4 regions of the Verrucosispora sp. CNZ293 genome follow, and region 2 is predicted to be linked to each of the others. Evidence: riboswitches for the same ligand, from Rfam matches in the RefSeq annotation. Region 2 holds a riboswitch; each other region holds the start of a gene.
What was found. Region 2 has a riboswitch for cyclic di-AMP ahead of CLT74_RS29025 (VldE C-terminal domain-containing protein). Riboswitches for the same ligand answer to the same signal wherever they lie in the genome.
Positions count from the first base shown of each region.

Region 1: it holds a riboswitch for cyclic di-AMP, as region 2 does, so the genes downstream of both, CLT74_RS21420 (C40 family peptidase) here and CLT74_RS29025 (VldE C-terminal domain-containing protein) in region 2, are expected to answer to the same signal.
Region 3: it holds a riboswitch for cyclic di-AMP, as region 2 does, so the genes downstream of both, CLT74_RS12580 (C39 family peptidase) here and CLT74_RS29025 (VldE C-terminal domain-containing protein) in region 2, are expected to answer to the same signal.
Region 4: it holds a riboswitch for cyclic di-AMP, as region 2 does, so the genes downstream of both, CLT74_RS19460 (VldE C-terminal domain-containing protein) here and CLT74_RS29025 (VldE C-terminal domain-containing protein) in region 2, are expected to answer to the same signal.

Region 1 covers NZ_PEFR01000001.1:4,679,522-4,687,125, forward strand. Annotated here, with positions in the region: tRNA gene CLT74_RS21400 (tRNA-Gly) at 36-109, opposite strand; gene CLT74_RS21405 (zinc metalloprotease) at 428-1,432, shown strand; gene CLT74_RS21410 (pyridoxamine 5'-phosphate oxidase family protein) at 1,504-2,040, opposite strand; gene dcd (dCTP deaminase) at 2,118-2,696, shown strand; gene CLT74_RS21420 (C40 family peptidase) at 2,763-3,755, opposite strand; cyclic di-AMP (ydaO/yuaA leader) riboswitch at 3,906-3,971, opposite strand; gene CLT74_RS21425 (NlpC/P60 family protein) at 4,205-5,200, opposite strand; gene CLT74_RS21430 ((Fe-S)-binding protein) at 5,470-7,604, opposite strand, start outside.
Region 2 covers NZ_PEFR01000001.1:6,351,216-6,358,819, reverse strand. Annotated here, with positions in the region: gene CLT74_RS29035 (AAA family ATPase) at 1-1,459, shown strand, start outside; gene CLT74_RS29030 (cation diffusion facilitator family transporter) at 1,541-2,458, shown strand; cyclic di-AMP (ydaO/yuaA leader) riboswitch at 2,610-2,741, shown strand; gene CLT74_RS29025 (VldE C-terminal domain-containing protein) at 2,746-3,849, shown strand; gene CLT74_RS29020 (PfkB family carbohydrate kinase) at 4,067-5,047, shown strand; gene surE (5'/3'-nucleotidase SurE) at 5,044-5,868, shown strand; gene CLT74_RS29010 (STAS domain-containing protein) at 5,884-6,249, opposite strand; gene CLT74_RS30560 (hypothetical protein) at 6,587-6,736, shown strand; gene CLT74_RS29005 (hypothetical protein) at 6,937-7,350, shown strand; gene CLT74_RS29000 (BON domain-containing protein) at 7,603-7,604, shown strand, end outside.
Region 3 covers NZ_PEFR01000001.1:2,772,434-2,780,037, reverse strand. Annotated here, with positions in the region: gene CLT74_RS12605 (glycosyltransferase) at 1-886, opposite strand, end outside; gene CLT74_RS12600 (hypothetical protein) at 1,005-2,036, opposite strand; gene CLT74_RS12595 (acyltransferase family protein) at 2,326-3,603, shown strand; gene CLT74_RS12590 (hypothetical protein) at 3,723-4,130, shown strand; gene CLT74_RS12585 (hypothetical protein) at 4,361-5,119, shown strand; cyclic di-AMP (ydaO/yuaA leader) riboswitch at 5,397-5,537, shown strand; gene CLT74_RS12580 (C39 family peptidase) at 5,760-6,659, shown strand; gene CLT74_RS12575 (DUF397 domain-containing protein) at 6,777-6,971, opposite strand; partial or broken gene CLT74_RS12570 (helix-turn-helix domain-containing protein) at 6,968-7,604, opposite strand, start outside.
Region 4 covers NZ_PEFR01000001.1:4,283,447-4,291,050, forward strand. Annotated here, with positions in the region: gene CLT74_RS19440 (hypothetical protein) at 1-30, opposite strand, end outside; gene CLT74_RS19445 (copper ion binding protein) at 63-272, opposite strand; gene CLT74_RS19450 (metal-sensitive transcriptional regulator) at 388-684, shown strand; gene CLT74_RS19455 (YibE/F family protein) at 959-2,305, shown strand; cyclic di-AMP (ydaO/yuaA leader) riboswitch at 2,472-2,602, shown strand; gene CLT74_RS19460 (VldE C-terminal domain-containing protein) at 2,607-3,623, shown strand; gene CLT74_RS19465 (carbonic anhydrase) at 3,682-4,380, opposite strand; gene CLT74_RS19470 (MarR family winged helix-turn-helix transcriptional regulator) at 4,583-4,918, shown strand; gene CLT74_RS19475 (hypothetical protein) at 5,016-5,411, shown strand; gene CLT74_RS19480 (hypothetical protein) at 5,646-6,434, shown strand; gene CLT74_RS19485 (AI-2E family transporter) at 6,625-7,604, shown strand, end outside.

The DNA.
Region 1 (7,604 bases), 1.7 Mb from region 2:
GGCGGGACATCGGTCCTGACCAGGGCTTCCGTGCGTGGAGCGGGTGACGGGAATCGAACCCGCACTGTCAGCTTGGGAAGCTGATGTTCTGCCATTGAACTACACCCGCAGGCGAAGTCACTCTACCCGAGCCCGCCACGCTGATGCATCCAGGGCTCCACCCCGCACGCTGCGCGTCGCGGTCGGTGCGAGGCAGCAGGATCCCAGAAGTTGCTGCGTCGCGGCGGGCCGGAGGCAGCAACATCCCCGAAAGTGCGTGGATCTTGGAGTCGGGGCGAGGGCGGCCGGGCGGGGCGGCCGGGCGAGAAGTTTCATCGACGCAACATATGGCCATGTTCAAATCTGTCTATGGGTTGTAACGTCTGCCCCACGTTTTCCGCACGGCGCGACACAACCCCCGGTCGCGTCGCCAGAAAGAGGTGGGCTTATGGGACTGCGTCCCGTCCTGCTGAACCGGCGCATGGCCGGCATCGCATCGACGTCATTCGCCCTGGTGCTCGGCGTGGCCACGGTCGGCCTGCTGCCGGCCGCCACCACGACCGCGAGCCCGGTGGCGGCCGCTGCCACCGCCGACGAGGTGTGTGCGGATCCGACGGGCACCCTGGCCCGGGCCAAGGGTGGCAGTGCCGTCGAGCACGATCCGAACCAGCTGACCCTCGCCCAGGTGCACCAGCGTGAGGCGGAGTTCGCCGACATCCTGCAGGAGCGAGCCAAGCGAGTTGGTCAGCGTACGCTGACCACGCAGGCAGCGGCGGCCTCGGTCACCATCCCGGTGGTGGTGCACGTGATCCGCCGCGACACGACCCGGGCCGGCGGGAACATCCCCGACTCGATGATCCAGTCGCAGATCAACGTGCTGAACCAGTCGTTCAGTGGAGCGACGGGTGGCGCCGCCACCGCCTTCGCGTTCCAGTTGCAGAGCATCAACCGGGTGACCAACTCGTCGTGGTACCCGATCCGGCAGGGCTCGACGGCCGAGCGACAGATGAAGACCCAGCTGCGTCAGGGCAACAAGGCGACGCTCAACATCTACCTCGGCGCGCTCAGCAACAACCTGCTCGGCTGGGCGACCTTCCCGCAGAACAGCCTGAACGTGATGGACGGCGTGGTCGTGCTCAGCGAATCGCTGCCCGGCGGCACCGCCACCAACTACAACCAGGGCGACACCGGCACCCACGAGGTCGGCCACTGGCTGAACCTCTACCACACCTTCCAGGGCGGCTGCTCGGGCAGCGGCGACCAGGTCGGGGACACCCCCGCCGAGGCCTCACCGGCCAGCGGCTGCCCGACCGGCCGGGACACCTGCTCCAGCTCGGGCCTGGACCCGATCACCAACTTCATGGACTACTCGTACGACGGCTGCATGTACCAGTTCACCTCGGGACAGGCCACCCGCATGATCAACGCCTGGAACGCCTACCGCGCGGCATAGTGCGTTCGCGGTGACGCGTACCGCCGGTGCCGGCTCCGTCCCACGGAGCCGGCACCGGTGTGTCCGGGGGCTCAGGCGGCGCGGCGGTGGTGCCGCCCGGAGTGGGCCGGCAGCGGGCGGGTGGCCTGAGGTGTCGCGGCGGCCGGATCGAGCCAGACCTGGACGGCCGGCCGGGACGCCAGCTCGCTCGGCCCGGCGACCGACTGCTCGCGTCGGGCCAGCATCGCGACGTCGACGGTGAACTCGAAGAGACGCCAGTCGGCGTGCGGCGCGGCCCGGGCCGCCAACGCCAGCCGGGCGACTGTGGCGTCGTCCGTCACGGGGCGGGCTCGCCCGGCGACGTAGGCCTCGTCGTCACTCTCCTCCGGCGGGAAGGAGTGCAGCGCGTACCGGCCGTCCCGCTCCAGGTCGCGCCGCTTCGGTGAGTCGATCACGAAGCAGTAGAGACCGTGGTCGGTGATCACCGGCGAGACCGGGTGCACCCGGGGCCCGCCGTCGGCGCGGACCGTGGCCAGGTAGCCGAAGCCCGGGCCGTACTGCTGCATGAGAAGGCGGATCCCGTCGGCGAGTCGAGGCTCGTCAGCGGCGAATTCGGACCAGGAAGCCATGTCGACATCCTATCGAACACACGTTCGAAGCGGGTAGCCCGACACGCCTGTCACAAACCGGCAGCTATGGTGTGGCGATGCTGCTCTCCGACCGCGACCTGGTCTCCGAGATCAAGGCGGGCACCCTGGCGCTCGACCCCTTCGAGCCCACCCTGGTGCAGCCCTCCAGCATCGACGTACGTCTGGACAAACTGTTCCGGGTCTTCAACAACCACCTCTACACCCACATCGACCCGGCCACCCGGCAGGACGACCTCACCTCGGCCGTGGAGGTGCCCGACGGTCAGGCCTTCGTGCTGCACCCGGGCGAGTTCGTGCTCGCCTCCACGCTTGAGGTCATCTCGCTGGGCGACCAACTCGCCGGCCGGCTCGAAGGCAAGTCCAGCCTGGGTCGACTCGGCCTGCTCACCCACTCCACCGCCGGCTTCATCGACCCCGGCTTCTCCGGTCACGTCACCCTGGAGCTGTCAAACGTGGCCAACCTGCCGATCACCCTCTGGCCGGGCATGAAGATCGGCCAGCTCTGCATCTTCCGGCTCTCCTCGCCCGCCGAGCACCCGTACGGATCGGCCGTCTACGGCTCCCGCTACCAGGGTCAGCGCGGCCCGACGCCGAGCCGAGCCTGGCAGAGCTGGCGCACCTGGCCCACCCGCTGACCTCGCGGCGGGCAACGAAGATCGGGCCCGGTGCGGTAGCGAACAGCCACCGCACCTGACGCCGCGCTAGCCGGGCCGGCCGAAGCTGTGCACCGGGCTGCTGTCGATCCGCTTCATCTTGACCGGCTGACCCGCCCGGGAGGCGTGCACCACCCAGCCGCCACCGACGTACATGCCGACGTGGTGCAGGTCCCGGTAGTAGAAGACGAGGTCACCGGGACGCAGCGCGCCCCGGCTCACCGATGCGGTGACCCGACGCTGCCGCGCCGCGTTGTGCGGTAGCGAGACACCCGCCCGCGACCACGCCGCCAGCATCAGCCCGGAACAGTCGTACGCGTTCGGCCCCTCGGCGCCCCAGGAGTACGGCTTGCCGATCTGGGCGCAGGCAAAGGTGACAGCCTCACCGGCCGGTCCTCCGGGATACCTGGCCGGGCAGGGGGCCGGCCGCAGCGGCCCGCCGCCCCCGCTGCCGTACGCCCGCAGCCGGAGCCGCTGCAACCTGTCGATCTCGGCGTCGATCTGACGCCGCTTCTCCGCGAGCTCGGCCTCGGTGCGGGTGAGCTGGCCGATGGTGCGCTCCAGCCCGGCCTTGGCAGCGACGAGTTCGTCGCGCAGCTCGCTCGCGTGCCGTACGTCCCGCTGCTGGAACCGGGCGTAACGGTCGAGCAGGCCGAGTTGCTCGACGACCTCGCTCGGCGACCGGCTGCCGAGCAGCGTGTTGACCGCTCGCACCTGCTCACCCTTGTACGCGCTGGCCGCGAGCTTGCCCACCCGGTCCAACGCCTCGTCCACCTGGCGTTGCAACGGGGTGATCCGGGCGGCCAGCGCGTCCGCCTCCCGCCGCTTGCCGGCCAGATCCTGCCGAGTGGCGTTGTGCTGCTCGATGACGGGTTCGAGCCGGTTCCAGTCCTCGTCGATGCGGCGCTCGATGTCGGCGACCGTCGGGTCGGCCCAGGCCGCCGCCACGCCGCCGGTGAGCATCACGGCGGTCGCGGTCAGGGCGGCAGGTATGCAGCGGTACCAGCGGAAGCGCGGCGCGGCCGTCGGTCGGTCGGGCATCCCCGGCCGCGGTGACGGTGGCCGCGGGGCATGGTGTGCCACCGGGCTCAGTACTCCCTCTCTCCGGACCGCCTACCGGGCTGGAGGGACGGGCAACAGGAGTGGAGTGCGGTGTGTCCCGCTCCACCTGCCTGTTGTCGGTCTCTCTCGGCTGACGGGTTCGGGCGGGAGGGGACGCCCTACCGCGACGACTCGCGGATTCACCCCGGGCACCTGGGCACCCGGCTCGCTCATGAGCGACTCGGCGGTGTCGGACCGTTACCGCCCGGGTGGGCGGAGCTGTCAGCGGGCCGACGATTGACCAGCGTAGGGACGATCGGCGTCGATACGCAACACAACCGCACCATCACTGTGGGTGCTGACATCCGACAATGACGAAGGCCCCCGTCGACTTGACCGGGGGCCTTCGGACGCTCCTGCGCGTCCGCTCAACGGACGCTTGTGGTGACTCAGCCGGGTCGGCGGAAGCCGGCGACCGGCATTGTCGTGATCGGCGAGACGTTCACCGGCTTGCCGGCGCGAGCCGCGTGCACCATCTGGTTGTTACCCAGGTAGATGCCGACGTGGCTCACATCGCTGCGGAAGAAGACCAGGTCACCTGGGCGCGCGTCGGACCGGGAGACGGCCTTGCCCTCGTTCCACTGGGCACCCGTGAAGTGGGTCAGGTAGATGCCGGCGGCCTTGTACGCGTACTGGGTCAGCCCGGAGCAGTCGAACGAGTTCGGCCCGGTGGCACCCCAGACGTACGGCTTGCCGACCTGTGCGCAGGCCGTCTTGATGGCGGTCCGGGCAGCCGCGCTGACCACGTCCTTGATGGTCGGGCAGTTGGTCGTCTTCACCACGGTCACCGGCAGCGACTTCTCCAGCCGCTTGATCTCGGCGTCGATCTGCTTCTTCTTCGCCGCCAGCTGCTTTTCCTTCGCCTCCTGGTCGGCGATCAGACCGTCGAGCTTGGCCTTCTGGTCGTCGTACTTCTTGCGGATCTTCATGACGCCCTCGAGCTCGCGGCGCTCCTGCGAAGCGAGCCGGTCGAGCAGGGCCATCTGCTCCCCGATCTCGTCGGGCTTCGCGTTGAGCAACACGACACCGATCTCCTGGGAGGGGCCGGTGATGTAGTAGCGGGAGGCGAGGTCGGCCACCCGGTTCATCGCCAGCTCGGTCTCCAGAGCCAGCGGCTGGATCTTCTTCTCCAGGCTCTTCGCCTTCTGCCGGTTGACCTTCAGCTGGGCGCGCACCTTGTTGTACTGCTCGATCGTGGGTTCCAGCTTCTGCCACTGCTTGTCGATCTGTGCCTCGATCTCCTCGACCGAGGGAGCGGCGTACGCGGGGGCGGCGAGCAGGCCGGCACCGACGGCAGCGGCAGCGACGAGGACGACCAACCCACGCGCGGCCCTGCGCAGGCCGCCCGCACGGGATCGTCCCGGTGCGTGACGATGGAGGGGCATGGTTGCCACCGGGGGCGTCTCCTTTGCAACCGACCACCGGGCGTCCCGCGAGCGGGTTAGAGGCGGGATCAGACGACCCACGGCGGTCGGTGCCTCACATTAGGGAAGGCACGGTGGGGAAATCAAGGCGACCAACGGCTCATTCACCTTTGCGCGACGGTACGCACACAAAGGGTGTCGATCAATTCGTTCCAGTTACCTACGTCAATTTAAAACAGGGCGGGGCGGCACCGGTGAAGGTGCCGCCCCGTACGGTGCGTACGCGCCGGTCAGCCGACCACGGACGGGCTCTCCTCGGCGCCACCGACCCGCTCGGGCTTGACCGACCGGAGCAGCACACTTGCCACGTCGATGACCTCGACCTGCTCTCCAGCGCCCTTGCCATTCACCCCGTCGGTGAGCATCGTCGAACAGAACGGACAGCCGACGGCGACCGTCCTGGCCCCGGTGGACATGGCCTCTTCGACCCGGTCCACATTGATCCGCTTGCCGATCCGCTCCTCCATCCACATCCGGGCGCCACCGGCACCGCAGCAGAAGGAGCGCTCGCTGTTGCGCGGCATCTCGGTCAGCTCACCCTCGATCGCGCTGCCGAGCACCTCACGTGGCGGGGCGAAGACCCGGTTGTGCCGCCCGAGGTAACACGGGTCGTGGTAGGTCACGCCGCCGTCGACCGGCTGCACGGGGGTGAGCTTGCCGGTGGCGACCAGGTGCGCCAGCAACTGGGTGTGGTGCACCACCTCGAACTCACCGCCAAGCTGGCCGTACTCGTTGCCCAGCGTGTTGAAGCAGTGCGGGCAGGTCGCGACGATCTTCCGCTTGGCCTTCTCCCGCCCCTCGAACGCCTCGTTCAGGGTCTCGACGTTCTGCTGGGCGAGCATCTGGAAGACGAACTCGTTGCCGATCCGTCGGGCCGGGTCGCCGGAGCAGGTCTCCCCCTCGCCGAGGATGGCGAAGGAGACACCCGCCTCGTTGAGCAGGGTCGCGACGGCCCGGGTGGTCTTCTTCGCCCGGTCCTCGAACGCACCGGCGCAGCCCACCCAGAAGAGGTACTCGAAGTCCTCCACCTCACCGACCCGGGGCACCTCGAAGTCGAGGCCCTTGGTCCAGTCCTCCCGGGTGTTCTGCGGTGCGCCCCACGGGTTGCCCTTGTTCTCCAGGTTGCGCAGCATCACGCCGGCCTCGGAGGGGAAGCTGGACTCGATGAGCACCTGGTAGCGGCGCATGTCGACGATGTGGTCGACGTGCTCGATGTCCACCGGGCACTGCTCCACGCAGGCACCGCAGGTGGTGCAGGACCAGAGCACGTCGGGGTCGATGACACCGCCGGCCTCGGCGTCGCCGATCAGCGGCTTCTCCGCCTCGGCGAGGGCCAGCACGTCGACGTGGGCGAGTTGCGCGGCGGTGGCCTTCTCCTCGCCGGTGAGATCCTTGCCACCACCGGCCAGCAGGTAGGGCGCCTTGGCGTACGCGTGGTCGCGCAGGCTGAGCACCAGCAGCTTCGGCGACAGCGGCTTTCCGGTGTTCCACGCCGGGCACTGCGACTGGCAGCGACCGCACTCGGTGCAGGTGCTGAAGTCCAGCAGCCCCTTCCAGGTGAACTGCTCGACCTGGGCGACGCCGAACTGGTCCTTCTCCGGGTCGGCCTCCTCGAAGTCGAGCGGCTTGCCGTCGCTCATCATGGGCCGCAGCGCGCCGAGGCCCGAGCCGGCCGCACCCGGCCGGCGCTTGAAGAAGATGTTGGGGAAGGCCAGGAAGCGGTGCCAGGCGACGCCCATCGTCACGTTCAACGAGATCACGATGACCCAGGCCATCGAAATCGAGATCTTGATGAGCGCGGCGACGCTGACGCCGGACTCCCAGCCCGGTAGCAGGGCACCGACCGCGTGACTGAGCGGGGTAGCCCAGGTGGGGTACTCGAAGTGGTCGGTGGCCACCTTGAAGCCACGGATCACGAAGCCCATGACCAGTACGGCGAGGACGACGGCCTCGACGAAGTAGCCCTGCCACATGGTGGAGCCGGTGAACCGCGACCGGCGTCCCGCCCGGTTCGGCCGGTTCGCCAACCGGATCGCGATCAGGACGACGATGCCGATGGCGCCCAGAATGCCGATCCACTCGGTGACCAGCCCGTAGAGCGTCCAGGAACCGATGAGCGGCAGCCCGCCGGTCGGCGACACCACCTCGAAGTACGCCTCAAGCACCAGCAGCGACAGCACGATGAAACCGACCATCACGAACCAGTGCGCCGCGCCCACCACGCTCCAGCGGAGCATCCGGGTGTGCCCGGCGGTCTCCGCCAGCATGGTCCTGGTGCGGCTGGCCTTGTCGCCGGAGCGGGTCGGATCGGGCTGACCCAGCCGGATCACGGCCAACATCTTCGAGACCGCGCGTACCGCTAGCC
Region 2 (7,604 bases):
GTACCTGCTCTACGCCGACCGCAGCCGGTACGCAGGCGGCGGCATCCTGGTGATCGGCCCGTCCTCGGTGTTCGTCGAGTACATCGCCTCGGTGCTGCCGTCGTTGGGTGAGGACACCGCCACCCTGCGCTCGCTGGGCAGCCTCTTCCCCGGGGTGATGGCCACCCGCACCGACCCGCCCGAGGTGGCGGCGATCAAGGGTTCACTGCGGATGCGCCGGGTGCTGGAGCGGGCGGCCCGGGACGCGGTGCCCGACTCCCCCACCGAGCTGCGCCTGCTGTACCGGGGCACGCTGCTGCGGCTGGAGCGGGCCGAGCTGGACGCCATCCGGGACCGCGCGTTGCCGCGTGGCGCCCGTCGCAACGAGGTGCGTCGGGCCGGCTTCGACGGCGTGCTCGCCGCCCTCTGGTCGCAGGCCCGCCGGCTCGGCATCACCGGGCTGCCCGAGCAGCGCGCCTTCGAGGACGAGCTGATCGACCGGACGGACTTCCGCGACTTCCTCAAGGCGTGGTGGCCACGGCTGCATCCGCGGCACGTGCTCGCCTGGCTGGCCGATCCGCGGCGGCTGCGCCGGTACGGCGGGGGCCTGCTCTCCGGCACCGAGATCCGGCTGCTCGGCGCGGCGTACCAGGGGTCGGAGAGCCTGTCCGTCGCCGACGTCGCGCTGCTCGACGAGTTGGACGCGCTGCTCGGCAAGCCGGTGCGCCCCGCCCGACGGAAGCGGGATCCGTTCCAACTGGCCGGCGGGGTACGTGAGCTGAGCACCTTCACCGACCGGCAGCGGGCCGCCCGGCAGGCGGCCCGGGAACGCCCGGAGGACTACCGGGACTACGCCCACCTGGTGGTCGACGAGTCCCAGGACGTCTCACCGATGCAGTGGCGGATGGTCGGCCGGCACGGGCGGCTGGCCTCCTGGACGGTGGTGGGTGACCCGGCGCAGACCGCGTGGACGGGGGATCCGCAGGAGTTGGCGCGGGCCCGCGATCAGGCGCTCGGCCGCCGTCGTCGGCACCGGTTCACCCTCACCACGAACTACCGCAACTCGGCGGAGATCTTCGCGGTGGCGGCGGCCGAGATCCGGCGGGCGTACCCCGATCTCGCGTTGCCAACCGCGGTCCGTTCCACAGGCGTCGATCCGGTCCAGCTCGTGGTGCCGGCTCCGGAGCTGGAGACCACAGTCGTCACGGCCGCCAGCGCCCTGCTCGGTGAGGTGGAGGGCACCGTCGGCGTGATCACCCCGGTGCCCCGCCGGGACCAGGTCGCGGCCTGGCTCGGGGCGATCGGCGGGGAGCGGTTGCAGGTGGTGACCAGCCTGGAGGCCAAGGGCATGGAGTACGACGGGGTGGTGCTTGTCGCCCCGGGTGAGATCCGGGCGGAGCCGGGCTCCGGCGTGCGAACCCTCTATGTCGCGCTGTCCCGGGCCACCCAGCGGCTGACCACCATCGACCCGACCGGTTGAGACCGCGAGCCCGACGATTGCACTCATAGCGATGTTGGCATAGATCCGTCCCCGGCGCGACGGACGACGGAAGGTGTCTGGGTGGGCGCCGGCCATGACCACCACCACGCTGCGGTGTCGACCGCCGCGCGCCGCCACTCCGGCCGACTGTGGGCAGCGTTCGCCCTGCTCAGCATGCTGATGGTGATCGAGGCAGTGACCGCGTTGCGGACCGGTTCGCTGGCCCTGCTCTCCGACGCCGGACACATGTTCACCGATGTGCTGGGCATCGGGATGGCCCTCGCGGCGGTCGCCGCCACCCGCCGGGCCGACACCGACCCGCAACGCACCTTCGGGCTCTACCGGCTGGAGGTGCTCGCCGCCCTGGCCAATGCGGTGCTGCTCTCCGGGGTGGCGGTGTACGTGCTGGTCGAGGCGGTACGCCGGTTCGGCGATCCACCCGAGGTGCTCGCCGGCCCGGTGCTGGTGGTGGCGACGCTCGGCCTGGTCGCCAACATCGCCGCGTTCGCCCTGCTGCGACCGGGGGCGCGGGAGAGCATCAACCTGCGCGGGGCGTACCTGGAGGTGCTTGCCGACCTGCTCGGCTCACTGGGCGTGATAGCGGCCGCCCTGCTGATCGCGGCGACCGACTGGTGGTGGGCCGACCCGCTGGTGGCGGTCGTGATCGCCACCTTCATCCTGCCCCGGACCTGGCGCCTGGGGCGGGCGGCGGTACGCATCCTGGTCCAGGCCGCGCCGGAACACCTTCAGGTCACCGCGGTGCACGACCGGCTGGCCGCGGTGCCCGGTGTGGCCGGCGTGCACGACCTGCACGTCTGGACCTTGACCTCCGGGATGGAGGTCGCCTCGGCGCACCTGACCGTGGCCTCCGGCGCCGACGTCGGTGCCGTGCTGGCGGCAGCCCGCTCGGCGCTGCACGAGGACTTCCAGATCGAGCACGCGACCCTCCAGATCGAGCCGCGATCGGATCCGGGGGGCTGCGGGGCGACGCAGTGGTGACCGGACAATCAGCCGAAAAGGGCTTTTGTCTGCTTTTGGTCTGGTCTACTAGTCAACAACTGAACACCAGGAGTAACAGCAGCTGCACCGGTCACATGGGCACCGGTAGGCTCGGACCCGGCCTCCGCCAGGCGGCACCCACCGGTGCCGGCGGCGGCCGCCGCCTAATCGCCCGCCAGGGCGAACCGGGGAACCATGTTCCTGGGGTGTATCCGCGTCAGCGGTAGGGATCTTCCGTCCCGAACCCGTCAGCTAACCCGGTCGGCGGCTGACGGAAGGACATGTGCATGCCAGCAGTGGCAACGGTAAGACCGGCCGCCCGTACGGCGGCCCTGATCGCCGCCGCGCTCGCCCTCACCCTCGGCGTCGCGCTGGCCCCCTTCACCCCAGCCGCAGCGGCACCGCAGTCGCTGCGGGCGGCGGCTCCGGGCGATGTGGACGACGAGGGTGGCACCCCGGCACTCCGGGCCCAACTGGAGGCCGCCAGCAAGGGCTACCTCGACGCCAAGACCGCGCTCGACCGCTCGGTGAAGCGGCAGAAGCAGCTCGCCAAGCAGCTCAAGACGACCGAGAGCCAGGTCGCCGAGCGCGGCACCAAGGTCGCCGAGATCGCCGCGCAGGCGTACCGCACCGGGCGGCTGGGCGCCGCGTCGGCGCTGCTCCACAGCGGGTCGCCGGCCGGCTTCATGGACCGGGCGGCGGCACTGGACGCGGTGGCCGCCAACGAGGACCGCGCGCTGCGCGAGCTTCAGACCGCCCGGGACGAGGTGAGCACCACCAAGCAGGCCCTGGACGCGGAGATCCAGGAGCAGCGCAAGCAGGTGGCCGTGATGGCCAAGCGCAAGGACCAGGCCGAGCGGGCGCTGACCGTCGCCATCGAACGGGACGAGGCGGCCGAGCGGGCCGAGGCCGCCGAGCGGGCCACCCGGTCACCGTCGCGCAGCGGCGGGTCGAGCCCCACCGCCAAGCCCGCACCCCGAAACTCCGACGGGTCATGGCCCTCGGAGTCGTGCAGCGTGAACGACCCCACGCCGGCCAACGGCTGCATCACCCCGCGCACCCTGCACGCGCTCAAGCAGGCCAAGTCGGCCGGCTTCACCCGGTACGTCTCCTGCTACCGCTCCGGTGGCTCCGGTGAGCACCCGAAGGGTCGGGCCTGCGACTTCGCGGCACAGAAGAACGGCTTCGGCGGGGACGCCACGGGTGGCGACCGGACCTACGGCAACAACCTGGCGGCGTACTTCGTGAACAATGCCGACCGGCTCGCCGTGCTCTACGTGATCTGGTACAGGCAGATCTGGCTGCCCAGCAGCGGCTGGAAGTCGTACAGCGGCGCTCGGGGTGACCCGTCCAGCGACCACACCAACCACGTGCACCTGTCGGTGTACTGAGTTCATCGTCGCGCCGGGTGAACCGCTCTTCACGAGCGGTTCACCCGGCGTCGCGTTTCACCGTCCGTCGGCGGGGCACCGTCCGGTCGACGCGCGCCGAGGCGTCCCCTTGGCTACGGTCTTACCAGGAGGCGGATATTTGTCCGCTAACGGGAGGAACGCGAATGAACGAGCGTATCGCCAGGATCAGCGACGCCACCGACAGCGGGGTGCGGCCATGACCGCCCACGTGATGATCTTCGCACCGACCCCGCTGTTGACGGTCACCATCGATCAACCGAGTGATTCGCCCGAGCTGCATCTGCACCCGGGCGGGCAGGGGGTGTGGCAGGCCCGGATGGTGCTCTCACTCGGCGTCGACGTGGTGCTCTGCGCGGCGCTCGGCGGTGAGGTCGGGCAGGTTCTGGAACCGTTGCTGGTCAGCGAGGGGGTCGACCTCAAGGTGGTGGCTCGTGACTCCGGTGGCACCGGCGGGTACGTGCACGACCGCCGCGAGGGCACCCGTCAGGAGATCGTCGACGTGACCGGCCAGCCGTTGAGCCGGCACGAACTCGACGAGTTGTACAACCTCGCGCTCGGCGAGGGACTGCGCGCGGCGGTGAGCGTGTTGAGCGGGCCGAACTATCCGTCACTGGTTCCCGCCGACCTCTACCGGCGCTTTGCCGCCGACCTCGGCGCCAACGGCGGCCGGGTGGTGGTGGACCTCTGCGGCGAGCACCTCACCGCCGTCCTGGAGAGCGGGGTCTTCTTCCTCAAGGTCAGCCACGAGGAACTGCTCGCCGACGGCCGGGCGGAAGGCGACGACGAGGAGCAGCTCACCCGCGCGATGTACGACCTGCACGCCTCGGGCGCCGAGAACGTCGTGGTCAGCCGGGCCGACAAACCGGCGTTGGCGCTCGTCGACGGCGAGGTGTTCGAGGTGCTGATGCCGCGACTGGAAGCGGCCGACCCGCGTGGGGCCGGTGACTCGATGACCGCGGGTGTGGCCGCCGTGGTGGCCCAGGGTGGCGATATCCGCACCGCGATCCGTACCGGCGCGGCGGCCGGCGCGCTGAACGTCACCCGACACGGTCTCGGCACCGGTCGCCTCGACTCGATAAACGGTCTGGTCGACCGGGTCCGGCTGGAACCGGCGGGCAGCCGTCCGCAGGAACGCACCACCCCCGACGAGTTGGCGCAACGGGCGGGCGGCCGATGACGCTACGGGTGCTGATCACCAACGACGACGGGATCGCCGCGCCGGGCATCCAGGCGCTGGCCAGGGCGGCCGTCGACCGGGGCCTGGACGTGGTGGTGGCAGCTCCGCTGGAGGAGGCGAGCGGTACCAGTGCCGCGATGAGCGCCGTGGAACAGGACGGGCAGGTGGTGGTCCGCGAGCATCCGCTGCCGGAACTCGACGGGGTGCCGGCGTTCGGCGTCGGCGGCTCGCCCGGGTTCATCGCGCTCATCGCCGTGCACGGCGCCTTCGGACCGCCGCCGTCGGTCCTGCTGTCGGGGATCAACCGGGGTGCCAACGCGGGGCGTGCGGTGCTGCACTCCGGCACCGTGGGCGCCGCCTTCACCGCCGCGGCCAACGGCTGCCGGGCGATGGCCGTGTCGCTTGACGTGCTCTCCGCCGGTGAGGCCACCGCGGCCAGCGGCGGTGCCGCGGTGGCGGCTGCCGCCCGGGTACGCGACGCCGAACGGAACTGGGCCACCGCCGCCCGGGTCGCCCTGGACCTGCTGCCCCGGCTGACCGCCGCGCCGACGGAGAGCGTCCTCAACGTCAACGCGCCGGATCTGCCGCTCAACCGACTGCGCGGGGTGCGCCAGGGCACCCTGGCGACCTTCGGTCAGGTGCAGATGACAGTCGCCGAATCCGGGCACGGCTTCGTGCGTACCTCGTTGGAGGAACCGGGGCAGGCGGTGCAGCCCGGCACGGATCTGGCGTTGCTCGCCGACGGCTACGCCTCGGTGACCGCCGTCCGGGCGGTCACCGAGGTAGCCGACGTGGACCTGTCCGGCCTCGGCGGGGACTGACCGGCACCGAGCCGGTCAGGCCCCGGGGAGCACCTCGGGAGCCGTGGCGGCCCCGGCGTAGTAGGGCTCGGGCGCGCCGAAGAGGCCGAGCAGGCCGGTCACCCAGAGCTGCCGGTGCACGAACCGGCTCGGCTCGGTCACGACCAGCTTCACGCCGCTGACCTCGGCGGTCTGGAAGCCCGCGACCATGGCGCTGATGCCCACCGAGTCGATGAACGTGACCAGCCGCATGTTGAGCTCGATCCGGGCCGGTCGCCCCTTGGCCAGCACCTCGGCGATGGCCTCTTTAACCTCGTACGCGGTGTCGACGTCGATCTCGCCCCGAGGGGCGATCTCGATGACACCACCGGGCCGAACCGTCTGCAGGATCGACAGGCTCACGCGAGCACCTCCACTCGCCCGTACGACGGGCGCCTCATCAGTACGCGGGCCGCGACCGACAGTATTCCTTCAACTGCCTCGGTCGCCACCCCTCGGGATGAGCAATTCACGGACAGCGGCACGGCAAATCGCCCTTATCCGAACTTTATTGGCCTTTTCTCTCGACGATCGGCACGCCGACGTCGCCGAACCAGGGTAGCCGCCCGGTGCGACACCCGTCGTCTCCCGGCGCTGCCGGCGTGCCCCGGGAAAATTGAGGCTGACCTGCGCTTGCCGCGCGCCGGTGGCGTGGTGTGCCTAGCATCACGGGTGACCCCTACGACGGGAGGACGACATCATGCTCCGCAGACTCGCTGCGCTCGCCGGTGTCAGTGCCCTACTCGCCCTCGTGCTGGCCTGCGGGTTCGGCGGCGGGGGCGGTGACGACGACGATGACGATGACGACGACTTCGCCCGCGCGGCGGTGGTGACTGTCGTCGCGCGCTGACAGCTGATCCGTAGGCGGCGACCCCGGTTCGCCGCGACCGCACGGTGGATACCACCGGCACCCTCGGTGGTGCCAGGGTGTCGGTGGTTTGCGGCCGGGCCGGTGCGGGCACAGCCTCGGATGCGAACCGCCACCGGCCGGACAACGCCGCCGACAGCTGATGCGTGCACCGGCTCCGGCACTGTCGAGGAGGGAACCACATGTTCGGAACACATCTGCTGGAGCGCCGCAGCAAGCCGGAGCGGGTCGCGGACCAGGCGTGGCAACATCTCGTCTCGGCGATGAACAGCGCCGGCGACAGCATCCGCGACACCGCCCGCACCGCCCGCCACAGCTCCGCCGGCTTCGCCGGTGACGCCGGTGAACTGGTCGAGTCTGCCGCCGAGGAGGCCCGCCACCGGGCCAGCCGTGCCTTCGACGCGCTCGCCGGACGACGCCCGGCGCTGCCCTGGACGCTGCTGATCGGCGCCGCCCTGGTCGGTGCCGCGGTCGGCTGGGCGGCCGGCACCGCGGCACGCGCCGCCGGGAGCCGCGACCGGGCCATGGAGGACATCGAATTCGTCGACGTGGACCGGCCCGACTCCCCCGCCGACCCGACAGGTCCCGCCAACTGACGCTCTGCCCGACGACGGGCCCCACCGACCGATGAGGTCGGGCGGGGCCCGTCGTGCTGGCACCGGCCGCCTCGACGCGCCGTCGCCGCGCCGACCTCTCGTCCGGTCCGGGTGAGGCCGACTCACCCGGACCGTCACCAGGCTCGGTCACGGCGGACCTGGTTGCCGACCCGCGCCGAGCCGGTGCGGCGGGTCGGCGCGCCGGTTCGCGCCACCCTGGTTCGCGCCACGCTGGCGGGAAGGGAGCGACCGAT
Region 3 (7,604 bases), 3.6 Mb from region 2:
GGTAGTGCGCGGCGACCCGGCGGAAGAAGTCCCGGCGCAGGTGCGGATGCAGCCGATCGTCGTTGCCCACCACCACCAGGAAGTGGTTCACCATCAGGTCGAACAGTTCGGCGTGCCAGCGCCCGTCGGGATGCCGTTGGCGCAGCCAGGCGAAGAGGCGGTCGTACTGCTCGAAGGAGTCGAAGTGTCGACCGCTGCGGGTCGAGGTGATCGCCCCCTGACGGCCCTGGCGGTACAGGTAGCAGACCCGGTCCAGCACGCTTATCCGCTCCGCGCCGATCAACAGTGGGTGGCTGAACGGAATGTCCTCGTACCAGCCGGGGTGGAAGCGCAGGCCCAGCTCGGCCATGAACTCCCGGCGTACCACCTTGTTCCAGGCGGTGTGCTGGACCCGCAGCAGGTGCGGTCGGTCGGCCAGCCGCACCACGCCCGGGGTGCCGCGCAGCAGCCGGCTGCTGGCGTCGACCTCCTCGCGTCCGCAGTCGTGCACCCGCAGGTGGTCGACCATCATCACGTCGGGGCGGTCACTGCGCAGCCGGTCCAGCACGGCCCGGATCGTCCCGGCCGGCAGCCGGTCGTCGCTGTCGACGAACCACACGTACCGGCCGGTGGCCACGTCCAGGCCGGCGTTGCGGGCCGGCCCGAGGCCGACGTTGCGGTCCAGGTGCAGCACGCGCAGCCCGGGATGCTCGGCGGCGTACCCGCGCAGCAGGTCACCGCACCGGTCCGGTGAGGCGTCGTCGACGGCGACGACCTCCACAGCCGTCGCCTCGTCGGCCGGAATGTCGGCGTGGATGGAGTCCAGGCACTGGCGTAGGTACGCCTCGACGCCGTAAACCGGTACGACGATGCTCAGCAGCGGCGTTGGCGTCGGCGGTGTGACCACCCGGAAACCTTCGGCCACCCGGGTTGACGCACCTGGAACCTGACGTGGCCGGGCGCGGTGGAGTTTTTGAACAGCCGATGAGTGCCAGGTTAACGACGGTGCGGCGCGATCCTGCTGCTCAGTAGTTGATGAAGCCGTAGAGCGCCAGGTGGTTCGACCTGGTGCCGGAGACCGTGTGGTCGATGCTGGACTGCCGCACGTCACCCCGGATGAACAGGTAGTCGATCTTGCTGGAGTTCATCGTCGGCTTTGCACCGTAACCGGTCATGCCGAATCCGCTCAGGGTGTTCGCGGCGATGCCCGTGCGGTTCGCGTCGATACCGACGATACGGATCGTCGAGGCGTTCATCAGGCTTGTCGCGTCGGCACCGATGTGGATGCCGCTGCTCGCGATGCCGGTGTGGCCGGCACCACCGCAGGCGTTCTGCCGGTTCTGCTCCGGAAGGTGCATGGTGGCCGCGAAGACCGTGGTGCCGGTCGCCTTGATGGTGAACCGGGCGGCGATGGCGCTGGTCCGCTTCCACTTGTGCTCGTTGGTGGCGCCGTCGTCGTTGCTCGGCGGCTTGTACAAGGTGCATCCCGCGCCGTTGTTGTAGGCCGTGCCCGGCTTCAGCCAGCCGGCGCTCCAGTACTTCGAGATGTCGCCCGACGACAGACTCAGCGTCCGGGTGTTCCAGATGATGGCGTTTGTCTGCTTCTTCTTGAGGTCGCCCAGAGACTGGTCGCTGCACTTGTGCGTACTGCCCCAGGGCTCCGGGTCGGTCCAGACCACGATCGAGCCGTACGTGCCGGCGGGGTAACCGAACTTGGCCGCCAGTTGGTTCGCGTACGCCTCGGCCTGGCCGGTGCCGCGTAGCTGCTGCACGATGAGGATGTCGGGCGCGACCACCCCGGCGGTGCCCGTCTGGCCGTTGTCGTCGACGAGTATCGAGGTGAGGTGATCCGGCCCGGAGATGCGCGTGCACGTCCCGTCGGAGTTGTTCACCACGAGGTTCTCGATGTTGTTGTTGTAGACGCGCAGAACCCCGGCCGCGGCGACTGTCGAATCGACGTCTGCCTCTCCGGCCGCAGCCGAGGCGGAACCCGGGACGGCGAGCAGCGCTACCGCGAGGGCGACGGTTGCGGAACGTGGTCGATGCTTCAGACGCAAGGCGTATTCCTTCGACGAAGGTACGGCGTACCTGTGGGTGGTGTCAGCGGATGCGCACTTTACATCGACTTCAATGGCTGGCCGGGCCCGTCGGGCTGAACTGGGCAAATGCCGCAGCAGTGGTCGCCGGAGTGCGGCAGAGGCAGCGGGTTCTGCGCCGGCTGTCCGGGGTAGGGTGCCCGACGGGCCGCACCAGGCCGGTTACGCGAAAGATCGCATCCGGCTGCCGTCCGGGCGGCCGGGAGGAGATGGGCGTGCGTGTGACGTGGTCGGGAACCGGGAGTCGGGCATGACGAGCACCACCCTCGCGGCGTCGGCGACCACCCCGACCGGGCGGAGGGACGCCGACCGCCTGCCGTCGCTTACCGGACTGCGGTGGATCGCCGCGTTGCTGGTCTTCGGCTTCCACGCCGGCACGATGCGGATCATCGCCGAGCCGGGCCCGCAGGCGGTGGTCGGCGACATCTTCACCCTCGGCCTGTCCGGGGTGCAGTTCTTCTTCATCCTCAGCGGTTTCGTGCTGGTCTGGTCGGCCCGGCCGGGTGACTCCCGGCGGCGGTTCTGGCGACGCCGGTTGGCCAAGATCTACCCGAACCACCTGGTGCTCTGGGCGTTGGCCCTGCTGGCGATGCTGTGGTTCGCGGACCCGATCAACCCGGTGGCCGCGCTGGAGAACCTCTTCCTGGTGCAGGCCTGGGATCCCCGGCCCGGCTACTTCTACAGTGTCAACAACGTGAGCTGGTCGCTCTCCTGCGAGCTGTTCTTCTACCTGTGCCTGCCGCTGGCGCTGCCGGCGGTACGCAAGGCCCGGCCATGGATGCTGTGGGCCGTGGTGATCGCGGTGCCGCTGCTGGTCGTGGCGCTCTGGCCCGGTCAGACACTGGTGCCGGAGCAGAGCCGCTGGTGGTTCGCCCAGGTCTTTCCGCTGGTCCGGTCGCTGGAGTTCTGGCTGGGGGTGGCCGCAGCCGAACTCATGCTGCGCGGGCGCTGGCGGGGCCCACGGCTGCCCCTGGCCAGCCTGATCTTCGTCGCGACCTGGGTGGCTGCCTCCCAGTGGATCCGGGCCGAATTCTGGTCGGCGCTGCTGTCGGTGGCGTACGTCCTGGTCATCGCCGCGGCGGCGGACGCCGACGTGCACGGACGGCGCTCGCCGCTGCGCTCACGCCCGATGGTCTGGCTCGGCGAGGTCTCCTTCGCCTTCTACCTGGTGCACGTGTTCGTGATCATGACGATCCTGCGGCTGACCGGCGACTGGGGCACCGGCCTGCCCGGCTGGTGGGGCCCGCTCGCGGTGATCGGGTTTCTGCTGCTCACCCTGGGGCTGGCCGCTCTGTTGCACCGGTACGTGGAACAGCCGATGATGCGCCGCCTGGCCCCGTCCCGACCGCCGCGACCCGGACCGCCGGGTGGTGGAGCGCCGTCCACGACGCCGCACGGTGCGGCACGGGCCACGGAATCGGGTGCGGCGGCGCGATCCGAGACCCCGGTGGACGGGCTGCCGCGCCAGCGGGTGACAGGTGGCGGCGCGAATTCCGCGACGGGAGCGGAGCGCCGATCCATCCACTGAGGACGGTCAACTGGAGGCTGCCTGACCTGCGTGAATCGATGTGCGTGCGCGACGCGCCGGGCGGTGCGACACGCCCGATGACCGGTGCGGCCCGGCGGCTGTGGCGGTAGCGTAGGGAGGTGCTTCCCGTCGCGCCGGCCCGTCCTCTGTGGTGGTTGGCGCGCTGGGCCGCGCGGCTGCTGACCGGGCTCGCGGTCGCCGCCGCCTTCACCCTCGGCGCCTGGGACCTGCCCGGCCACCCGGCCATCGACCGCCTCACCGCTACGGTGCCACCGGTCGAGACCTCCGTACCACCGGCATCCGCCGGCTGGCACCAGGCCGCACCCCTCGACGTGGTTGGCCTGGTGATGCCGACCGCGCAGGGTGCCGACGATCCCGCCGACCAGGCCGAAGTGTCCGCGATGCAGCCGGCGGCCTCCGGTCGGCCCGGGCTGACGGCGCTCGGCAGCGTCGCTGCGGGCGGCCCGCGGTGGACTGCCGCCCAGGTCGGGGGCGTCCGGGCCGCCCGCGCCCCACCGCGCGCCTGATTCCGGCGACGCCGTACGCCTTGCCCCTGGCGGCCGTCCCGGGCGCGTGCGCACCGTTCGGTGCCGCCCCCGTGCCGAGCACCTGCCAGCCCGTTGCCGCCCGCCGCGCCGTCGGTGCCGGCCAGAACGAGCGGCACCGCCCATCCCAACCCGCGACCGCGCGCAACGCCATCCGCGATCCGCTGCCGGTACGGCCACCGGTGCCGTACCGATCTCCCCGAGGTGCCGACATGGAGAAGACAGTTCTCTACCAGTTCCTGATCGAGGTGCCCCGCGCCGCCGCCATCTGGTCGGTGCTGCTGGTGCTCGCGTTTGGCGTACTCACCGTGCTTGTCGCCCGCCCCGAGCCGGCCGGGCCGGCGGAGAAACCCGCCGACGAGGACGCGCTCCGCGCCGCAAGCGAGCAGGCCGACCTGAGTCGGTACGCGGGAGAGGTGGCGGTCGCGGCAGCCGGCGCCGGGCAGAACGCCGAGCGACGGCGTACGGCATGGCGGCTGGCCCAGGCGGAACTGGACCGCGCCTGGGCCGCGTACGACCAGGCAGAGGCCGTCGCCCGGCGGCTGGCCGGCGTCGCCGGACTGCCGACCCCGTGCACCCCCCGGACCCCTGCCGAGTACGCGGCCCGGGAGCGCTGGCTCCGCCGGGCGGCGATGGCGGCCCACTGGCGGGGTGACCTGACCGCACGGCAGCTCAGCGACGTGCTGGCGCGTCGGTCCGGCTGGGATCCCCGGCGTCACCCGGCCGAGCAGGAGGTGGTTCTCGCCCGGGTGGTACGCGACAACCGCCAGGCCGCCTACCTGTCGGCCGCCGAGCGGGAGCGTGACCTGTGGCGGGCGGCGGAACTGGCAGGCGAGGCGGCCCGCGCCCTCTCCGCCGAGGCGTACGCGGCAGCCGAGCGACTCCGACCGGACCTGCGGGCCGTCCCCGGGCGGATCGCCGTCGGGCGGCCCGGCACGGTGCTGCGCTGGCGGCCAGCGAGGCTGGGTTGAAATTCCGTGAGCTGGGTCACAACGGCCGGAAATTCGGTCACTGTTCGTAGTTGAGACGATTACCCAGCAAATTCCGTCGACATTGGTGGCGAGGCGTCCGGTTGTCACCCGAAGGTGCCCGGAATGCCGTCGGTCCCATTGAGCGACGACAGTTCTCAGGTACCCGAAAATCGCCGCACTGGATCATGTTTAAGCAGCTCAGGGCGGGTTGGCTTCGAGGTGACCGACCAGTAGTGTCAGCCCGTCCGGTGCGGTAACCGATCGCAGGAAGCGACGCCGTACCGACCCGCTCAATCGTGATCTCACGAACCGGGGACCCACTGCACCACTGGGGTGAATCCGCGAGCCTCGGCCCGCGGTAGGGCGTCTTCCCGCCCGAATCCGTCAGCTAACCCGGTCGGCGGTGACGGAAGGAGTTCCAGCCCTCGTGCGGTTCGACGTGATCCCCCTGTTCCCCCGCCTCCACGGCACCGCGGTGCCCGTCCTCGCCGGCCCGACCGCCGCGAGCTGACCCCGGTCATCGCACCGCCCGGGTTGTCCGGGCGTACCCCTGAACGGCCTGTCCCGCTCACCGGGTGGTCGTCGGTGTCCTGACGCCGACCTGACCGCCGGAGCCGGTGTGCCGTTCCCCCCTCAGCCCGTGGAGGAATCCGTGAAGCACGCCCTCTCCCGCCGGCTCCGCCGGCTGGTCACCGAACGTCCTTACCAGATCGTTGCCGGCTCGGCCGTCGCGCTCGTCCTGGCCACCGGCACCGGCGCCGCGCTCGCCGGCACCGGGAACACCCCGGCCCCCACGCAGGCCACCACCGCCGCAGCCGACCTACGCGACGACGCCGTGGTGGCGCCGAGCCCGGAAGCGGTCGCGCCGTCGACCGCCGCGCCCAGCAGTGCCGCGCCCAGCAGTGCCGCGCCCAGCAGTGCCGCACCGGCCAGCCCGGCACCGGCCCGCGCCGCCGCCGCGACGTCGCCGAAGCCCAGCTCGGCCACTCCGGACCCGGACCTGACAACCAAGAAGGCGGCACCGAAGCCGCCCGCGTCGAAGGTCCTCGGGTACGACCACCAGGCCCAGATCAACGGCTACTACTGCGGTCCCGCCGCGGTACGCAACGCGCTCAGCGCCGCCGGTGTCACGCGTAGCCAGGACGCCCTGGCCAGCCAGCTCGGCACCACCTTCGCCGGCACCAACTCGGCCGAGGACACCACCCGCGTCCTCAACGCCGTCGTCAAGGGCGACCCGTACGAGACCACGATGATCCGTGGCGGTGCGGCCACCCCGGCCCAGATGGACCAGCTCCAGGCGGACGTCGTCGCCGCCGTCACCGACGGACGGGGCGTCGTGGTGAACGTCGCCGGCACCGTCACCGACACCGACGGTCGCTGGCACTCCTTCCCCGGCGGGCACTACATCGCGGTGGTCGGCTACCAGGACTCCGGCCGGCTGGTGAAGATCGCCGACTCGGCCGACGCCTCGTACCCGTCGTACTGGCTCAGCACCATCGATCTCGCCAACTGGGCCGCCACCCGCGGCTACTCGGCCTGATCACGCCGGTCCCACGGCGAACGGAAGCCCTCGGCCTTGCTGGCCGAGGGCTTCCGTGTCGGGTACGTCAGGCGGCGGGTCGTGCTGTGTCGTCAGGTCGACGTGGCTCGGGGTTCGTCAGGCGTGCGGGGCGTGCTGCTTCGCCAGGCCGACGAAGCTCGCCCAGGCCGCCGGGGTGAAGGCCAGCGTGCCGCCGTCGCGATCCTTGGTGTCGCGGACCAGCACGATGCCCGTCAGGTTGTCGGCGACCTCCACACAGTCGCCGCCGCCAGCGCCGCTGCGGGTGGACTTGCGCCACGTCGCACCGTTCAGATCCACGGCTTCACCACATCCTTCATCAGCTCGATCGACTGGCGGCCGGACAGTGCCTCGTTGCGCACCGCCTCCCACCGGGACAGCAGGGTGCTCAGGTCGTCGTCCTTGTCGGCGAGAACGCCGCCAAGTTGAGTTTCGAGATTAGCCACCCAGCCGCCGTCCGCGCCCCTCGCCAGGGTGAAGGGACCGGTCAGTCCGATGTGCATGGCGACGCCGGTGGGCACCAGGTGGACGCTGATGTTGGGCCGCGTGGCCAGCTCCATGAGGTGATGCACCTGCTCGACAAGCACGTCCTTGAGCTCCTCGTCGACCCGCCGCAGCACCGCCTCGTCGACCACCGCGACGAGTTGCGGCGGGTCGTCCTGCTCCAGCACCGCCTGCCGGGCCATCCGGTTGGCCAGCCGCCGCTCCACCCCCGCCTCGGTCAGGGCGGCGTCGGTCCGGATCACCGCGCGGGCGTACCGCTCGGTCTGGAGCAGGCCCGGCACCAGCGTCGGCTGGTAGCAGCGGAGCTGCCGGGCGTTGCGCTCGGCCTCCAGGTAGGGCAGGAACCACGAGGGTTGGCGCAGCACCTCCGCCGTGCGCAGCAACTCCTCGAACATGCCCCCGGTCTGAAGCACCTCGTCGGCC
Region 4 (7,604 bases), 2.1 Mb from region 2:
GAAGCCGCTCAGCTTCGTCGCCGTGTTCATGGTTGACCTCCCGGTCCCGCCTGCTGACCGGCTCAGGCGCCGGCCAGCTCGTATCCGGCCTCGTCCACGGCGGCGCGCACCGCGTCCTCGGACAACGGCTTGTCACTCGTGACGGTGACCCGACCGGCGGCCAGGTCCACCTGGACGTCCGTGACGCCCTCGATCGCGCCGATCTCGGTGCTCACCGCGTTGACGCAGTGCCCGCAGGTCATGCCCTGCACCTGGTACGTCGTGCTGACCATGGAACTCTCCTCCTGCTCCTCGGGCGAGCCGAGCACCCGCCCCTCCAGATACCCGCAGGGGGTATTGGCGTATCGACGGTAACATACCCCCCAGGGGTACGTTATTCTTGCCGGCATGAGCACACCCGCGCCGATCCGTGGCTACACCGCCAGCAAGGACCAACTCCTCGCCCGGCTGCGCCGGGTGGAGGGCCAGGTGCGCGGCATCGAGAAGATGGTCGACGACGACCGCTACTGCATCGACGTGCTGACCCAGATCTCCGCCATCCAGGCCGCACTGGACAAGGTCGCCCTCGGCCTGCTCGACGGGCACGCCCGGCACTGCATGCACGAAGGTGCCGCCGAGGGACGCGCCGACGAGATGGCGACCGAGATGATGGCCGCCGTCGGCCGCCTGATGAAACGCGGCTGACCGACCCGCCGACGCACCCGCACGACAGGCGTCGGCAGGTCCGGCTGGTTACCATTCGCACACGATGGCCAGCCGAAATCCGTGCCTCGCGGCCCGAGGTCGTTGCCGGGCGCACACCGACCGGGCCGTCGCGAGCCGATCCACACCTCACGGTACGCAGCCACCTCGCCACGTTCAGGCCATTCAGGCTGCCTTCCGACCCGGTCGTCGGGCGGCACTGAACCGTCTCGCCCATCGACACGTACTCAGCCCTGAAATCGTTGGGAGACACTGAATGGGCGCCGACCACACCCGTTCCGCTCCGCCCACCCCGCCCGGGGTGCGGCGGATACTCGTCGTGACGGTGGTCCCCCTGTTCCTGGCCACCCTGGTCGCCGCCATCGTGCTCTGGCCCCGGGACGCCCCGCGCCCCGAAGCCGCCGACGACGCTCCCCGTCACCACGGCACGGTCACCCGGGTGGTGAGCGAGCCATGCCCACCCAACCCGGTGGTCCCCGAGGGCACCCCGACGGCTGCGGAGGGCCCCTGCGGCACGGTCACCGTCCGGGTGGAGACCGGTCCGGACGAAGGACGGGAGGTGCAGACGCCCATCCCGACCGGGCCCGGGGCACCCCGCGTGGATGTCGACGACGACGTCATCCTGGTCTCGCTCACCGACCCCGAGGACCCCTCGGTCAGCACCTACAACATCGCCGAGCACCAGCGCGGCAAGCCGCTGGTCTGGCTGGCCGTGCTCTTCGCCGCCGCCATCGTCGCGTTCGGGCGGTTGCGGGGCCTGGCGGCGCTGGGCGGCCTGGCCGCCAGCTTCGCCATCCTGCTGACCTTCGTGCTGCCCGGCATCAGCGCCGGCCGGCCGCCTCTCGTGGTCGCCATCGTCGGCGCCTCGTTGATCATGTTTGTGGTGCTGTACCTGACCCACGGCATATCCGCCCAGACCTCGGTGGCCGTGCTCGGCACGCTGGCCAGTCTGGTGCTGACCGGGCTGCTCGGGCTGGCCGCGACCGGGGCCACCCACCTGACCGGATTCGGCAGCGAGGACGCCACCACCCTGTCCATGTTCCGCGCCGACGTCGACCTGCACGGCCTGCTGCTGGCCGGCATCATCATCGGCTCGCTGGGGGTGCTCGACGACGTCACGGTCACCCAGGCCGCCGCGGTCAACGAGCTGCGCCATGCCAACCCGAACTTTTCCCGCCGGGAGCTGTACCGCTCGGCCACCCGGGTCGGGCGGGCCCACATCGCCTCGGTGGTCAACACCATCGTGCTGGCGTACGCCGGCGCCTCGCTGCCGCTGCTGCTCCTGCTGACCGCGGACTCCCGCGCGCTGGGCCAGATCCTGACCAGTGAGTTTCTCACCACGGAGATCGTCCGAAGCGTGGTCGCCACGCTCGGGCTGATCGCCGCGGTGCCGCTGACCACCGCGCTCGCCGCGCTGGTCAGCACCGCCGGGCGCGGCGACGCCGGCACCCCCACCGGTGAGCCCGCCCCCGTAGTTCCCCGGCCGGCGACGGACCGGGCCGAGGCGCTCCGCGCCCTCAGCGCACCACCCACTCGAAACACGTCCCCCGCCACCCCTTCGGGGTGGCCCGACCCGGACAGGAGCACGGACACCACATGGTGACACTCCTCAGTGTGACCGCCCCTGCCGATGCGGCTCGAAACCGTGTCGCTGGTCACTCAAAGCGATTACGAAATGACGCATCTCGTCGGGTTCGGGGCGTAGAAGCACAGATGGACTGTCGGGTAACCTCACTGCCGGTCACCGCCGGAGGCGCGCAGCGGCGCCAGCGGTGCCACCGCCCAATCGCCGTCAGGCGAGCCGGGAACCCAGGTACGTGGGGTGAATCCGCGAAAGCGGTAGGGGCCACTTCCGTCCCGAACCCGTCAGCTAACCCGGTCGGCGGTCGATGGAAGGGAAAACAGTGACGGCACCCCTACGCCGCTGGTTGACACCCGTGGTGGCCGTGTTCGCCGCGTTCGCGGTATTCGCCGGTCCGATGCCGGCTATGGCCGCGCCGAACAACCCCAAGCCGGCGGAGCACGACGACGACCCGCCGATGCTCAACGATCTGATCGAGGCGGCCAACCGGGACTACTCCAAGGCCAAGGCGAAGCTGGAGAAGTCCAAGAAAAGGCAGCTGAAACTGGCGGTCGAGGTCCGCTCCGCGCAGGCCGACCTGGACGCGCTCTCCCCGCAGGTCGCCCAGATCGCCACCCAGTCGTACCGGACGGGCCGGGTCGGCGCGATCGCCATGCTGTTGCAGAGCAACGCACCGGACTCGTTCATCGACCGGGCCTCGGCACTCGACGAGCTGAACCTGGTGAACGACAAGAAGCTGGGCGAGGTCAACGCGATCAAGATTCGCGCCGAGCAGGCCAAGCTCGCGCTCGACGCCGAGGTGCGCGAGCAGAAGAAGCTGACCAACGACATGGCGCGCAAGAAGACCGAGGCGGAGAAGTCGCTCCGGCTGGTCGGTGGTGTCGGCCTGACCGGCGGGCTGGTGGACGCCACCTCGCCGGTGGCGCGGATCGCGCCGAACCGGGCCTCGGACGGCGGCTGGAAGCCGGAGTCGTGCAGCCAGAACGACCCCACCACGTCGGGCTGCATCACGCCCCGGACGCTGCACATGTACAAGGAGGTCAAGCGGGCCGGCTTCAACAGGTTCGTCGGCTGCTTCCGCCCGGGCGACAAGTTCGAGCACCCCAAGGGCCGGGCCTGTGACTGGTCGTTGCAGAACAGCGGCTTCAGCCCGTGGCACAACAACGACACCCGGATCTACGGCAACAATCTGGCGGCCTTCCTGGTCCGCAACGCCGACCGGCTGGGCGTCTACTACGTGATCTGGAATCGGCAGATCTGGTTCGCGGCGACCGAGCGCTGGAGTTCCTACAGCGGTCCGTCCAACCACACGGACCACGTTCACGTGTCACTGCTCTGATCGCCCGACGCAACGCACCGAGGGCCGTCCCCGCCGGTTGGCGGGACGGCCCTCGTCGTCAGGGAGCGGTCGCCAGCGCGCCGGCCAGGTCGGCGGGTTCCGCGGCCACCGCCCGCACCTCACCGGCGGCCAGCCGGTACGACATGCCGACCACCGCGCACCGTCCGGTGGCCACCTCAGCCGCGAGGGTCGTGGAGGATTCCAGCATCGCCTCGACGGTCCGCGCGATGTGGATGTCCACGATCCCGTCCAGTTCCTGCACTCCAGCCTCCTGGGCCCGACGCAGGCTGGGCACCACGGCGTCGACCACGGCACCCAGGTGGCCCGGGGGCGTGGTGGCGGTGGCGAGTGCCTCGCGGGCCGCCTGTACGGCACCGCACGAGTCGTGCCCGAGCACCACCACGAGCGGCGTACGCAGCACGGCCACGGCGTACTCCACGCTGCCCAGCACCTCAGGGCCGACGGTGTGCCCGGCGGTGCGGACCACGAAGAGGTCACCCAGCCCGCGATCGAAGATGATCTCGGCGGCGAGCCGGGAGTCGGAGCAGCCGACGATCACCGCGAAGGGGTGCTGTTCGGCCGCGACGGCGGCCCGCCGCCCGGCATTCTGGTTGGGATGCCGCAGCGTGTCGGTGACGAACCGTCGGTTGCCGGCGAGCAGTTCGGCGAGAGCCCGTTGCGGGGCGCCGGGAAGGTCTGCGGTGAGCAGTTCGCGTTCGGGCCCCGGCTGCGGACCGGGAGTTGCGGGTCGACTCATCCGGCTGTACCTCTTCTCCGTGAGGAATGCCTGGTCATCCCGGGCCGGCGCTGGTCACGGGCTGCCAACACCGTCACATGCGACATAACGCACGTCAAGCTATACGTGATATGCATTTCATGCATCAGCCAACGCTTGCGTCGGATCGATCCCGCACCCCCGGTGGCAGCGCCACCCGGGCACCCGAACGGCAGGTCATACGATGGCGGACATGGCGAGCACTGACGGACGGGAAAACGCGCGGAATTGGACCTTCCTCACGAACCACGCGCACGTCCTGCTCGCCATCGCCCGTAACCCCACGGCCCGGCTGCGCGACGTCGCGACCGAGGTCGGCGTCACCGAACGTGCCGCCCAGGCGATCGTCGCCGACCTCGAAGCCGGCGGCTACCTGCACCGCACCCGGGTGGGCCGACGCAACGAGTACACCCTCAACCCGGCCGGGCGGTTCCGCCACCCGGCGGAGGCCGACCACCAGGTCGGCGACCTGCTGGCTCTCTTCACCAAGGAGCAGGTGACCGGCACCGCCGACCAGTGAGCCCGGCAGCCGTCCCGATCGGACCACGTGGCGCGCTTCACCCACCCCGGACGATCGCCGCGCTGCGATCACGTCGACGGCGGGATAGGTTGGACCGGTGCCGTCGCCAGCTTTCGCCCGTCCACTGTGGCCGGCAACGCTGTGCGCACTGCGTGAGCTGACCCGGTTCGCACTGGCCTCGCTCGTGCTCGCCGTCGGCCTCGGCGGGGCCGTGGCGGTCGATCCGCCGGCCGGGTCCGCCACCGTCTCGCCGGTGTCCGCGACTGTCGCCATCGACCCACCCGCCAGCACGCTGGTGGGGGTCCAGCCGGTCGTCGAGCCCGGCCAGGCGGTCGACGCCGGCCCGGAGCGACGCGAGTCGGCGAGCACCGCACAGATCCGGCCGGAACGTGCCGAGGCCGCGTCGGTCGGCATCGCCCGGGTCGATCATCATGTCGCGGTTTCCGCCGTCCGCGCTGGCGAGCCGACCCGGCGCGGCCCACCCTCCGGCTGACCGACGGCAGCCCGGCCGGCCGATCGAACCACGCGCAGCCCTCGCCGGCCGGTACGCCAGCGGCGGCCCGACGGCCGACCGACCGCACCCCGTCGGTGCCTTGGCAGGTGGTCCCGGGACCGCCAGGCGATCCCGATCCAGCCGACCTGACAGCGCGCACCGAGCCGCCCGCCACCCAGCCGTCACCTGCGTCCACCACAGTCGACGACTCATCCCGACCGCGAGGTGTTGATGATGCGTACCGCCCTCTCCTCCGTCCTGCTCGACGCGCCCCGCGCCGCCGCCATCTGGCTGGGGCTGCTCGGCGTGGTGACGCTCGCCGTCGCCGGCCTGCTGCTGCGACCCCGGCTCTTCCGCTTCGACGCCGGCACCCGCATCCGCGAGGCCGCGCTGCCGAGCCGGTCCGAACACTCCGAGCATCGACGTGACCAGGAACGCTGGGCCGAAGAGGTGACGGTCGCCGCGGACCGGGCCGACGCCACGGCCCGGCACCGCCGCGACGAGTGGCTGGCCGCGCAGGACGAGGCCGAGCAGGCGTGGCGGGCGTACGAGGCGGCCGAGGCGGACGTGCGTCGGCTCTCCGGTGCCGCCTGCATGCCACTGCCGCAGACCAGCCGCACTCCCGCCGAGTACGCCGACCGGGAGCGCTGGCTGCACCGGGCCGCCCTGGACGCGTACTGGCGGCGGGAACTGTCCGTGGAGCAGCTCAGCGACGTTTTCGCGCATCGTGGCTGGGACCCCAGGTTGCACCCGGTCGAGCAGGAGTTGATGCTGCGCCGAGCGGTACGCGACCACCTGCTGGCCCGGCAACGGACGGCTCGGGAACGGGAGCAGACCACCTGGCGCGCTGCGGAACTCGCCGCCGCGGCGGCCCGCAGCCTGCGGGAGGAGGCGGTCTGCGCGCTGTTGCCGGTGACCGAGGAGCGCGAGTTCGTCCTGCCACTGACCACGCCGGGTACCGCCGAGCAGACCCGGGAGATTCCGGCGGTGGTCGTCGGGCCGGCACCGGTCGCCGCGTACTGAGCCGGGTCTCGCGAGCCGAACGCTCCCCGCCTCGACCTCCGGCAACTAGGGTCGGTGTCGAAGTCCTCGTCGGGCCGAGGCGGTGCGCAGGCCACCGTCGGTCGGGACTTCGGCCAGGCCCTGGCGTGGAATCGGTGTCGGGAGGACGTCGATCGGGTACCGACCTCGCCGGACATCGAGGAGGGCCGACGTGGTCGCAGAGAATGGCGGGCAAACCCCCGACGAGCCGGCAGATCGGAGCGCCGGCCCGCGCCAGACATGGGCGGCCCTGCCGTGGCTGATCCGCTCCGCTGTGGTGTGGAGCGCCTGCCTGGTGGTGATCGCCGCCGGGCTCTGGCTGCTGGCCCGGATCACGCTGCTGGTCACCCCCCTGGCCATCGCCGTGGCCGCGACCCTCTTCCTCGCCGCGCTGCTCGACCCGGTACAACTGGCGCTGCGCCGGCTACGGCTGCCCGCCGCGCTCGCCGCCCTGCTCACCGTCCTGCTCCTGCTCGGCGTCCTGGGCGGCGTCGGCGTGCTGGCCTGGAGTCTGACCGCCGACCAGTTCAGCGAGTTGGGTGACGAGCTGGGGCAGGGCCTGGAACGCACCCGGGACTTCGTCACCTCCACCCTGCCGGTCACCGACGAACAGCTCGACGGGCTGCTCGCCCAGGTGCGTCAGACGGTCAGCCAGCAGGAGGTGGATCCGGTCGCCAGCGCCCGCACGGTGACCGAGGTGGTCGGCTCCGCCCTGCTCGCCCTCGTGCTGCTGTTCTTCCTGCTCAAGGACGGCCGGGAAATGTGGCACTGGACGCTGCGCCGGGCCGCCGGGCGCAACCGGGAGATCGCCGCCAAGGCGGGCCGGGTCGGCTGGCGGACCCTCGGCTCGTACACCCGAGGCACCATGCTGATCGCCGGCATCGACGCTGTTGGCATCGGCCTGGCGCTGGTGCTGCTCGATGTCCCGTTGGCACTGCCACTCGCGTTGATCACGTTCATCGGCGCGTTCGTGCCGATCGTCGGTGCCACAGTGGCCGGCGCGGTCGCGGTACTTGTGGCACTTGCCGCCAACGGTCCCACCACCGCCCTGCTCACCCTGGCCGCCGTGATCGCCGTCCAACAGATCGAGGGCAACCTGCTGGAGCCACTGGTGATGAAGCGCCAGGTACGGCTGCATCCGGTGGTGATCCT